One region of the Pantoea sp. sgz302252 genome, then DNA from elsewhere that is predicted to be linked to it. Evidence: predicted binding sites of a transcription regulator. Region 1 holds the regulator's gene; the other holds the start of a gene.

What was found. The regulator PurR, encoded in region 1, represses purine synthesis genes. The targets are predictions, from matches to a motif close to CANGCAAACGTTTGCNTG.
Region 2: pyrC (dihydroorotase) is a predicted target of PurR. The motif match lies at 2,112-2,129, and genes of this name have one in related genera.

What each region holds. Positions count from the first base shown of each region.
Region 1 covers NZ_JBLFJW010000004.1:71,523-75,950, forward strand. The annotation lists gene ACLW56_RS04480 (MFS transporter) at 1-1,119, opposite strand, end outside; gene ACLW56_RS04485 (YnhF family membrane protein) at 1,290-1,379, opposite strand; gene purR (HTH-type transcriptional repressor PurR) at 1,673-2,698, shown strand; gene punR (DNA-binding transcriptional activator PunR) at 2,868-3,779, opposite strand; gene punC (purine nucleoside transporter PunC) at 3,893-4,428, shown strand, end outside.
Region 2 covers NZ_JBLFJW010000001.1:314,041-318,468, forward strand. The annotation lists gene mdtH (multidrug efflux MFS transporter MdtH) at 163-1,371, shown strand; gene ACLW56_RS01585 (lipoprotein) at 1,478-2,038, shown strand; gene pyrC (dihydroorotase) at 2,181-3,227, shown strand; gene dinI (DNA damage-inducible protein I) at 3,304-3,546, shown strand; gene bssS (biofilm formation regulator BssS) at 3,958-4,212, shown strand; gene solA (N-methyl-L-tryptophan oxidase) at 4,332-4,428, shown strand, end outside.

The DNA of each region.
Region 1 (4,428 bases):
CACTACCATTAATGCCAACCCGGCGATAATCGCCCCCATCACAGGGACAAAGCTGTAGCCCAAACCGCCAGAAATGACTGCGCCGCCTGCTGCTGCACCCAACGCATTCCCCAGATTGAATGCTCCGATGTTAACGGATGAAGAAAGCCCTGGCGCTTCGTGCGCAACGCGCATAACACGCATCTGCAACGGTGGCACTACAGCAAAGGTCGCCGCGCCCCAAACCACCATGCTGACAGCCGCGCCCACTTCACTTTGCGCCAGCCACGGGATAGCGACCATGACCGCAATCAACAGCAGCAAGAAACCTTTCAGCGTTGCGGTGACAGAGCGGTCAGCAAATTTACCGCCAAGGTAGTTACCGATAGAGAAGCCTACGCCAATCAACACCAGCATCGCCGTCACAAACAAAGGAGAGGCAGAAGTAATGGTGTGCAGTACCGGCGCAATATAGGTGTAGAGCGTAAACATCGCCCCTGCCCCAAGCACCGTGGTAAGTAAAGCGGTCAGCACCTGAGGGCGTACCAGCACAGAGAGTTCCTGCTTCACGTTCGGACGCTCACCGCTGCTGCCTTTCGGTAAGGAGAACCACAGGCTCGCCATCGCCACCACACCCAGCCCCGCCGTTGCAAGGAATGACATACGCCAGCCGATGGTTTCACCCAGCCAGGTGGCAGCAGGAACGCCGCCGATATTGGCAATCGTCAGGCCCATAAACATGGTCGCGACGGCGCTGGCCTGTTTATGTTTCGGCACTACGCTTGCGGCCACCACCGACCCAAGGCCAAAGAAAGCGCCATGATTAAGGCTGGTAATGATGCGAGAAAGCAACAGCATGGTGTAATCCGGTGCGATGGCCGAGAGCACATTGCCGAGGGTAAAAATCGCCATCAGGAAGATAAGTGCATTACGGCGAGCACGATGTGACAGCAGCAACGTCATCAGCGGCGCACCAATCATCACGCCGATGGCATACGCGCTGATCAGCATCCCCGCGACAGGAATGGAGACATCGACCCCTTTAGCGATAACGGGCAGCAGCCCCATCGGAGAGAATTCCGTGGTGCCAATACCAAAAGCCCCGATTGCCAGTGCCAGCAGGGGAAAGTTGATTTTCATGTTGTGACTCCGGTAAGCCATCCTGAAGTGATGGCGCGACAGCAGAAGTCAAAAGCATGACATCAATCACAAAAAAACAAAAGTGAACGAAATGGCAAAAGATTTTTGCGAAATTGATAACAATCTAAGGAAGGGCGTCACGGAGGAGGCGCGGGCCTCCTCCGCGTAAATCAGTGCAGGACTGCGGTCAGTGCGCCAATGATGATCACACCCAGGGCAAAAACGGTCGTCATCAACGAGAGCTTCAGGTCGGTACTCATCAATTTTTCTCCTTTTAATCCCCACAACAAAAGTGAGCTTGCTCATTTTTGCACAGTTAAGCGTAAAAATCTTCCAGGTTTTCGGCCCATAACGATTTTTCTCTTTCCCTTTGCCTCAGAATCAGACAAAATTCCACGCTAATTTAAAAGCGTAGCAGCCATTGACCCCCTCCCGTCGTCCTGTGTTGTTTCCCGGCGTACCGCAATTGAAATGAATTGCACTCAGGGTGTGTAAAGGCAAACGTTTTCGTGTCGATAATCAGGCGTAAGGAAAGGGTCTGGAGTGAGAGCGAATGGCAACAATTAAAGATGTAGCGAAGCGCGCAAACGTTTCCACTACAACTGTATCACATGTAATTAACAAGACGCGTTTCGTTGCGGAAGAGACCCGCAACGCGGTATGGGCGGCCATTAAAGAGCTGCATTACTCCCCAAGCGCCGTGGCTCGCAGCCTGAAAGTGAACCACACCAAAACCATTGGTCTGCTGGCAACCAGCAGCGAAGCCGCCTATTTTGCGGAAATTATCGAAGCCGTTGAGAAAAACTGCTTCGAAAAGGGCTATACCCTGATTCTGGGGAATGCCTGGAACAACCTGGAAAAACAGCGTGCCTATCTGTCGATGATGGCGCAAAAACGCGTCGATGGCCTGCTGGTGATGTGCTCTGAATACCCGCAATCCGTGCTCGATATGCTTGAAGAATATCGCCATATTCCGATGGTGGTGATGGACTGGGGCGAATCAAAAGCGGACTTCACTGACTCCGTTAACGATAACGCTTTCCAGGGCGGCTATCTGGCTGGTCGTTATCTGATTGAACGCGGCCACCGTGATATTGGCGTGATCCCAGGCCCTATGGAGCGCAATACCGGCGCGGGTCGTCTGGCAGGCTTTATGAAAGCCATGGAAGAAGCGCAGGTTAAGATCCCGGAAAACTGGATTGTGCAGGGTGATTTCGAGCCTGAATCCGGCTACCGCGCCATGCAGCAAATCCTTGCGCAACAGCCACGCCCTACTGCCGTCTTCTGCGGCGGCGATATCATGGCGATGGGCGCACTGTGCGCCGCCGATGAAATGGGCTTGCGCGTTCCGCAGGACATTTCCGTGATTGGCTACGATAACGTGCGCAACGCGCGCTTCTTTACCCCTGCGCTGACCACCATTCACCAGCCTAAAGATTCACTGGGTGAAGCGGCGTTTGACATGCTGCTGGACCGCATCGTTAACAAGCGCGAAGAGTCGCAGTCAATTGAGGTGCATCCTCGTTTGATCGAGCGCCGCTCTGTCGCCGACGGTCCATTCCGCGATTACCGCCGTTAAGAGTCAGGAGCCGGTTATGCCGGCTCCTCAAGTTGCTGACAAAGAAGGAAAAAGCGTGGTTTCTCCTTCTTCGTGGTGAGCAGCCGAAAATCAATAAATTGATTTTCCTTGTTTTTTTGGATAACAACGCTTTACTCGTTAGCGATTTGTGATCGGACTCAGGAGCCGGTTATGCCGGCTCCTGCAACCATTCCTTATTTAACGTTTCACTGTCCCCCAGATAGTCCAGCAGCCAGGTTAACGCCGGTGACATATCATTCTGTTGCCAGGTCAGGCAGCAAGCCGCATCCGGAAACGGGTTCTCCAGTTCTAGAGCCACCCACTCCCCACTGTCGATCCATGGGCGAGCAAAATGCCCTGGCACCATCCCAACGCATAAGCCTGCAGAAAGACACGTTGCTGAAGATTCCCAGTCTGGCACCACAATGCGCTTTTGGTTATCCAGCAGCCAGGTAATGCGTTTTGGCAATGAACGAGAGGTGTCTTCGCGCACCAACGAAGGCCAGTTGCGCAACACATCGTCGCTTAGCGGCCCCTTCATCTGCGCCAAAGGGTGACGGCTGGACACAACACAATTCCAGTTGAGCATTCCCATGTCGCGGAACGCATAACGTCCGCCGACAGGGATCGCCTGCGTTGCGCCAATTGCCAGCTCCACGCGGCCATCGGAGAGCGCATCCCACACGCCGTTGAACACTTCCTGAAAGACACAAAGCTCCACATCCTGAAAGTGGCGATAAAAATCGACAATCAGCTGTCGGGTTCGCTCTGGCCTGACAATATTATCGACAGCAATCGCCAGATTACCGCGCCAGCCGTTAGCAATTTGCTGGCACTGCTGGCGAGTGATCTGCATTTTTTTGATAACAGAGCGCCCTTCTTTCAGAAACCAGACCCCGGCTGGCGTTAATTCCACGTCGCGATGACGGCGTTCAAACAGCGGCACCGCCAGCCATTCTTCCAGCTGACGCACGGTATAACTGACCGAAGAAGGCACGCGATGCAGTTCCTGCGCTGCCGCGCTGAAGCTACCATTGCGTGCTACGGCATCCACCACTTCAAGAGAGTATTCGGACCACATAATCTGCCTGCAAAATTTTTGAATCCACCCGACAAATATTAGCGTTTCACAAGCGAAGTTGCACTCCCTACACTCTGCTGCCATCACCACCTGCAACGAGAAAGAGAATGACTATGCAACCAGGAATTGGTTTTTTGTGCTGGCTGGCAGGCTTAAGCGTGCTGGGTTTTCTGGCAACCGACATGTACCTGCCCGCCTTCGCCGCGATTCAGAATGATTTACAAACACCGGCTGCAGCCGTCAGCGCAAGCCTGAGCCTGTTCCTCGCCGGGTTCGCTTTCGCACAATTATTGTGGGGGCCGCTGTCCGATCGTTACGGGCGCAAACCCATTCTGCTGATTGGCCTCGCGATTTTCGCCGTGGGCTGTATTGGCATGCTTTGGGTTCGTGATGCCACGTGGCTGCTTGTGCTGCGCTTCATCCAGGCGGTGGGGGTGTGCGCCGCAGCGGTGACCTGGCAAGCGATGGTGACGGACTACTATCCTGCGCAGCGTACTAACCGCATCTTCGCCACCATTATGCCGCTGGTTGGGCTTTCCCCTGCCCTGGCGCCACTGCTGGGCAGCTGGATCCTGCACCATTTTGAATGGCAGGCCATTTTCGCCACGCTGTTTGGTATCACGTTGATGTTGATGCTGCCTGCACTGCG
Region 2 (4,428 bases), on a different contig from region 1:
AAAACAGCAACCTACGATTTTCTGCGTCACTTCTGCTTTTCGATAAATTAACTCTATCAAAAATGTCTTTTGATAAAAAAATATTGTCGCGACTCGCTGCAAGAAACCTCCGATTGTCACGCTAGAATGGTAGCCTCACCGTTCTGTTTCCCTGGAGGGGAAATGCCGTCCCGCATCTCGCAGGCGCGAAGCCTGGGTAAATATTTCCTGCTAGTCGACAACATGCTGGTTGTGCTCGGCTTTTTTGTCGTGTTTCCGCTGATCTCCATTCGTTTTGTCGATCAGATGGGCTGGGCCGCACTGATGGTTGGCATCGCGCTAGGATTACGCCAGTTCGTGCAGCAAGGTCTGGGGATTTTTGGCGGCGCGATAGCCGACCGCTTCGGCGCCAAACCGATGATTGTCACCGGCATGCTGATGCGTGCTGCGGGTTTTGCCACCATGGCGATTGCGCATGAGCCGTGGATGCTTTGGCTTTCGTGCATTCTTTCCGGGCTTGGCGGCACACTGTTTGATCCTCCTCGTGCAGCTCTGGTGGTCAAACTGGTGCGCCCGCAGCAGCGTGGGCGTTTCTTCTCTTTGCTGATGATGCAGGACAGCGCTGGCGCGGTGATCGGTGCCCTGCTCGGCAGTTGGCTGCTGCAATATGATTTTAGGCTGGTGTGCAGTGCCGGCGCGGTGCTGTTTATCCTTTGCGCGGCCTTTAACGCCTGGTATCTGCCTGCCTGGAAACTCTCCACGGTGAAAACACCTGTGCGCGAAGGGCTTTCACGAGTGCTGAGCGATAAACGCTTTGTGACCTATGTGCTGACACTCACCGGCTATTACATGTTGGCGGTGCAGGTAATGTTGATGCTGCCGATCATGGTTAACGATATCGCCGGTTCAGCGTCGGCGGTGAAGTGGATGTATGCCATTGAAGCGGTGCTGTCGCTCACTCTGCTCTATCCTATCGCCCGCTGGAGCGAAAAGCGTTTTCGCCTTGAACACCGTTTGATGGCGGGACTGCTCATCATGACGCTGGCGATGTTGCCCATCGGGTTATCAAGCAATCTGCAACAGCTCTTTACCTTGATTTGCGTGTTCTATATCGGCTCAATTATCGCAGAACCGGCCAGAGAAACGCTGAACGCTCAGCTTGCTGACCCGCGGGCGCGTGGCAGCTATATGGGCTTTAGTCGGCTTGGTCTGGCTTTCGGTGGCGCGCTGGGTTACGCCGGTGGCGGTTGGTTGTTTGATGCAGGGAAAGCGATGTCGCAGCCGGAGCTTCCCTGGGCGATGCTGGGTGCCATTGGCTTCATGACTTTGCTGGCGCTGTGGTGGCAGTTTAGCCAGAAAAGAGCGGCGGCCGGGATGGTGCCACGGGTATAATGTCAACCATGGTAACAATTCAGCGCATTCTGCTGGTGTGCATTGTACTGACAGGGCATGCTGCTTTGTGTCAGGATGAGACAAAGGCAATATATTGAGGACCTCCATGAAGAAGATGTTGTTTGTGGCTGTGATGATGGCCAGTGCCGTGCTGTCTGGCTGTAATAAGCTGACGCAGTATACCGTCAGCGAGCAAGAAATTAATCAGGCGCTGCAAAAGCACAATAATTTCTCCAAAGATATTGGCCTGCCTGGCGTGGCGGATGCACATATTGTGTTGAGCAACCTCTCCAGCGCTATCGGGCGCGAAGAACCGAATAAAATCACACTGAACGGTGTGGCGAATCTGGACATGACCTCGCTGTTTGGCAACCAGAAAGCAACCATCGACCTGAAACTGAAAGCGCTGCCGGTCTTCAATAAAGAGAAAGGCGCCATCTTCCTGCAGGAAATGGAAGTGGTCGATGCCAAAGTTCAGCCGGAAAAAATGCAGTCAGTGGTGCAGACCATGATGCCGTACCTGAATCAGTCTCTGCGTAGCTACTTCAATAAACAGCCAGCGTATGTGTTGCGTGACGACGCCAGCGAAGGTGAAGCAATGGCGAAGAAATTAGCCAAAGGCATTGAAGTGAAGCCAGGCGAAATCGTGATTCCGTTTACCGATTGATTGCGGATTCATTCATCAAGGGCGCATCAGCGCCCTTTTTTTCGCGCTGACCTTTTTCAAACAAAAGAGTGCAAAGGAAAACGTTTCCGCTTATCCTTAGTGCCCGGCAAAAATAGCCCTTATTAACCAGCCGGAGCCCACCATGACAGCCCAATCCAATCGCCTGAAAATCCGCCGCCCCGACGACTGGCATATCCATCTGCGTGATGGCGATATGCTCAAAACCGTCGTGCCTTATACCAGTGAAGTGTATGGCCGTGCGATTGTGATGCCTAACCTGGTGCCACCTGTCACCACCGTTGAAGCCGCCATCAGCTATCGTCAGCGCATTCTGGATGCTGTGCCAGCTGGGCATGATTTTACGCCGCTGATGACCTGCTACCTGACCGATACACTCGACCCGAATGAACTCGAGCGCGGGTTCAAAGAAGGCGTCTTCACCGCCGCGAAGCTTTATCCAGCGAATGCCACCACCAACTCCAGCCATGGCGTAACCAGCATTGATGCCATCATGCCGGTGCTTGAACGCATGGAAAAGCTCGGCATGCCCCTGCTGGTGCACGGGGAAGTCACTCACGCTGACATCGATATTTTTGACCGCGAAGCGCGTTTTATTGAATCCGTGATGGAGCCGATGCGTCAGCGCTTACCGGGCCTCAAAGTCGTGTTCGAGCACATCACCACCAAAGATGCCGCGGAATATGTGCGTGACGGCAACGAACTGATTGCAGCCACCATTACACCTCAGCACTTGATGTTCAACCGCAACCACATGCTGGTTGGCGGCGTGCGCCCTCACCTGTATTGCTTGCCGATCCTCAAGCGCAACATCCACCAGCAGGCGCTGCGTGAGCTGGTTGCCAGCGGCTTTGCGCGTGCTTTCCTCGGCACCGATTCCGCTCCACACGCACGCCATCGTAAAGAAGCCAGCTGCGGCTGTGCGGGTTGCTTCAACGCCCCAACCGCTCTTGCCAGCTACGCGACGGTGTTTGAAGAGATGAATGCGTTGCAGCATTTCGAAGCGTTCTGCTCGCTCAATGGCCCCCAGTTCTACGGCCTGCCAGTGAATGAAAGCTTTATCGAACTGGAGCGTAAAGAGAGTCAGGTTGTCGAAAGTATCGCCCTTACCGACGACACGCTGATCCCGTTCCTGGCGGGTGAAACCGTTAACTGGAGCGTAGTCCGCTAAAAAAGTGTCAGTCCCCTGTTGTAAGTTGTCAAAACTAACTGTATAAATATCCAGTATATTCAACAGGGGGCAAACTATGCGTATTGAAGTGACCATTGCCAAAACAACCGTCTTACCGGCTGGCGCTATTGATGCGCTGACCAGCGAGCTTTCCCGCCGTATTCTGAGCCAGTTTCCCGACCGTGACGGTCAGGTCAGCGTGCGCTATGCCGCCGCCAACAACCTTTCTGTTATCGGCGCGCCGAAAGAAGACAAAGACCGCATCAGCGAAATTCTCCAGGAAACCTGGGAAAGCGCTGATGACTGGTTTATGCCCTAAATAATTCGAGTTGCAGGTAGGCGGCAAGGGAGCTCATCCCCAGGAGCTTACTTGAGTAAGTGACTGGGGTGAGTGAGTGCAGCCAACACCCCTGCAACTTGAAGTATGACGGGCAAATCACTGATTAAAAAATGCTCCATCATTGTGTTAACGTTTGCCGGGTCGCCCCGGCTTTTTTTATTTTTCCATTGTTCCTTTTTTAACCTTTTTCTTATTGCATCGTTAATCTTTTAAAAAATAACGAACTAACTGCCGTTTTATTGTTCAAAAAAACGAATGGTGTAGAAAAAGATCTTGCTGTTCGGTTAAAAATTCGAATATTTTCATAGTTGTTGATATAATTAGTTTGCTTCAGAAAACATGCATTGAACCTCGAACCGTTGTCTTTAAACACGCTAATAAGGGGTTATGATGGAAAAGAATAATGAAGTCATCCAGACCCACCCACTCGTTGGATGGGACATCAGCACCGTAGACAGCTACGATGCGTTGATGTTGCGCCTGCACTACCAGAACCCCACAGAGCCAAGTCACAACGAAGCAGAAATCGGCCAGACGTTATGGTTAACGACCGATGTCGCCCGCCAGTTTATTTCCATTTTAGAAGCGGGTATCGCGAAAATAGAGTCGGGCGAATTCCAGGAAAACGAGTATCGCAGGCATTAGTGCATAATGCTGAAAATTCACGCAACAGGCACCCTATGGGTGCCTTAATTATTTGTGCCCTTGTCACGCTGAATCAGATTAATTACTCTGCTAATAAAGAAAAGAGCTGAGAGAAACGTATGAATTACGACTTAATTATTATCGGCAGCGGATCTGTCGGTGCCGCCGCCGGTTACTATGCTGCTCGCGCAGGGTTGTCCGTCCTGATGACGGATG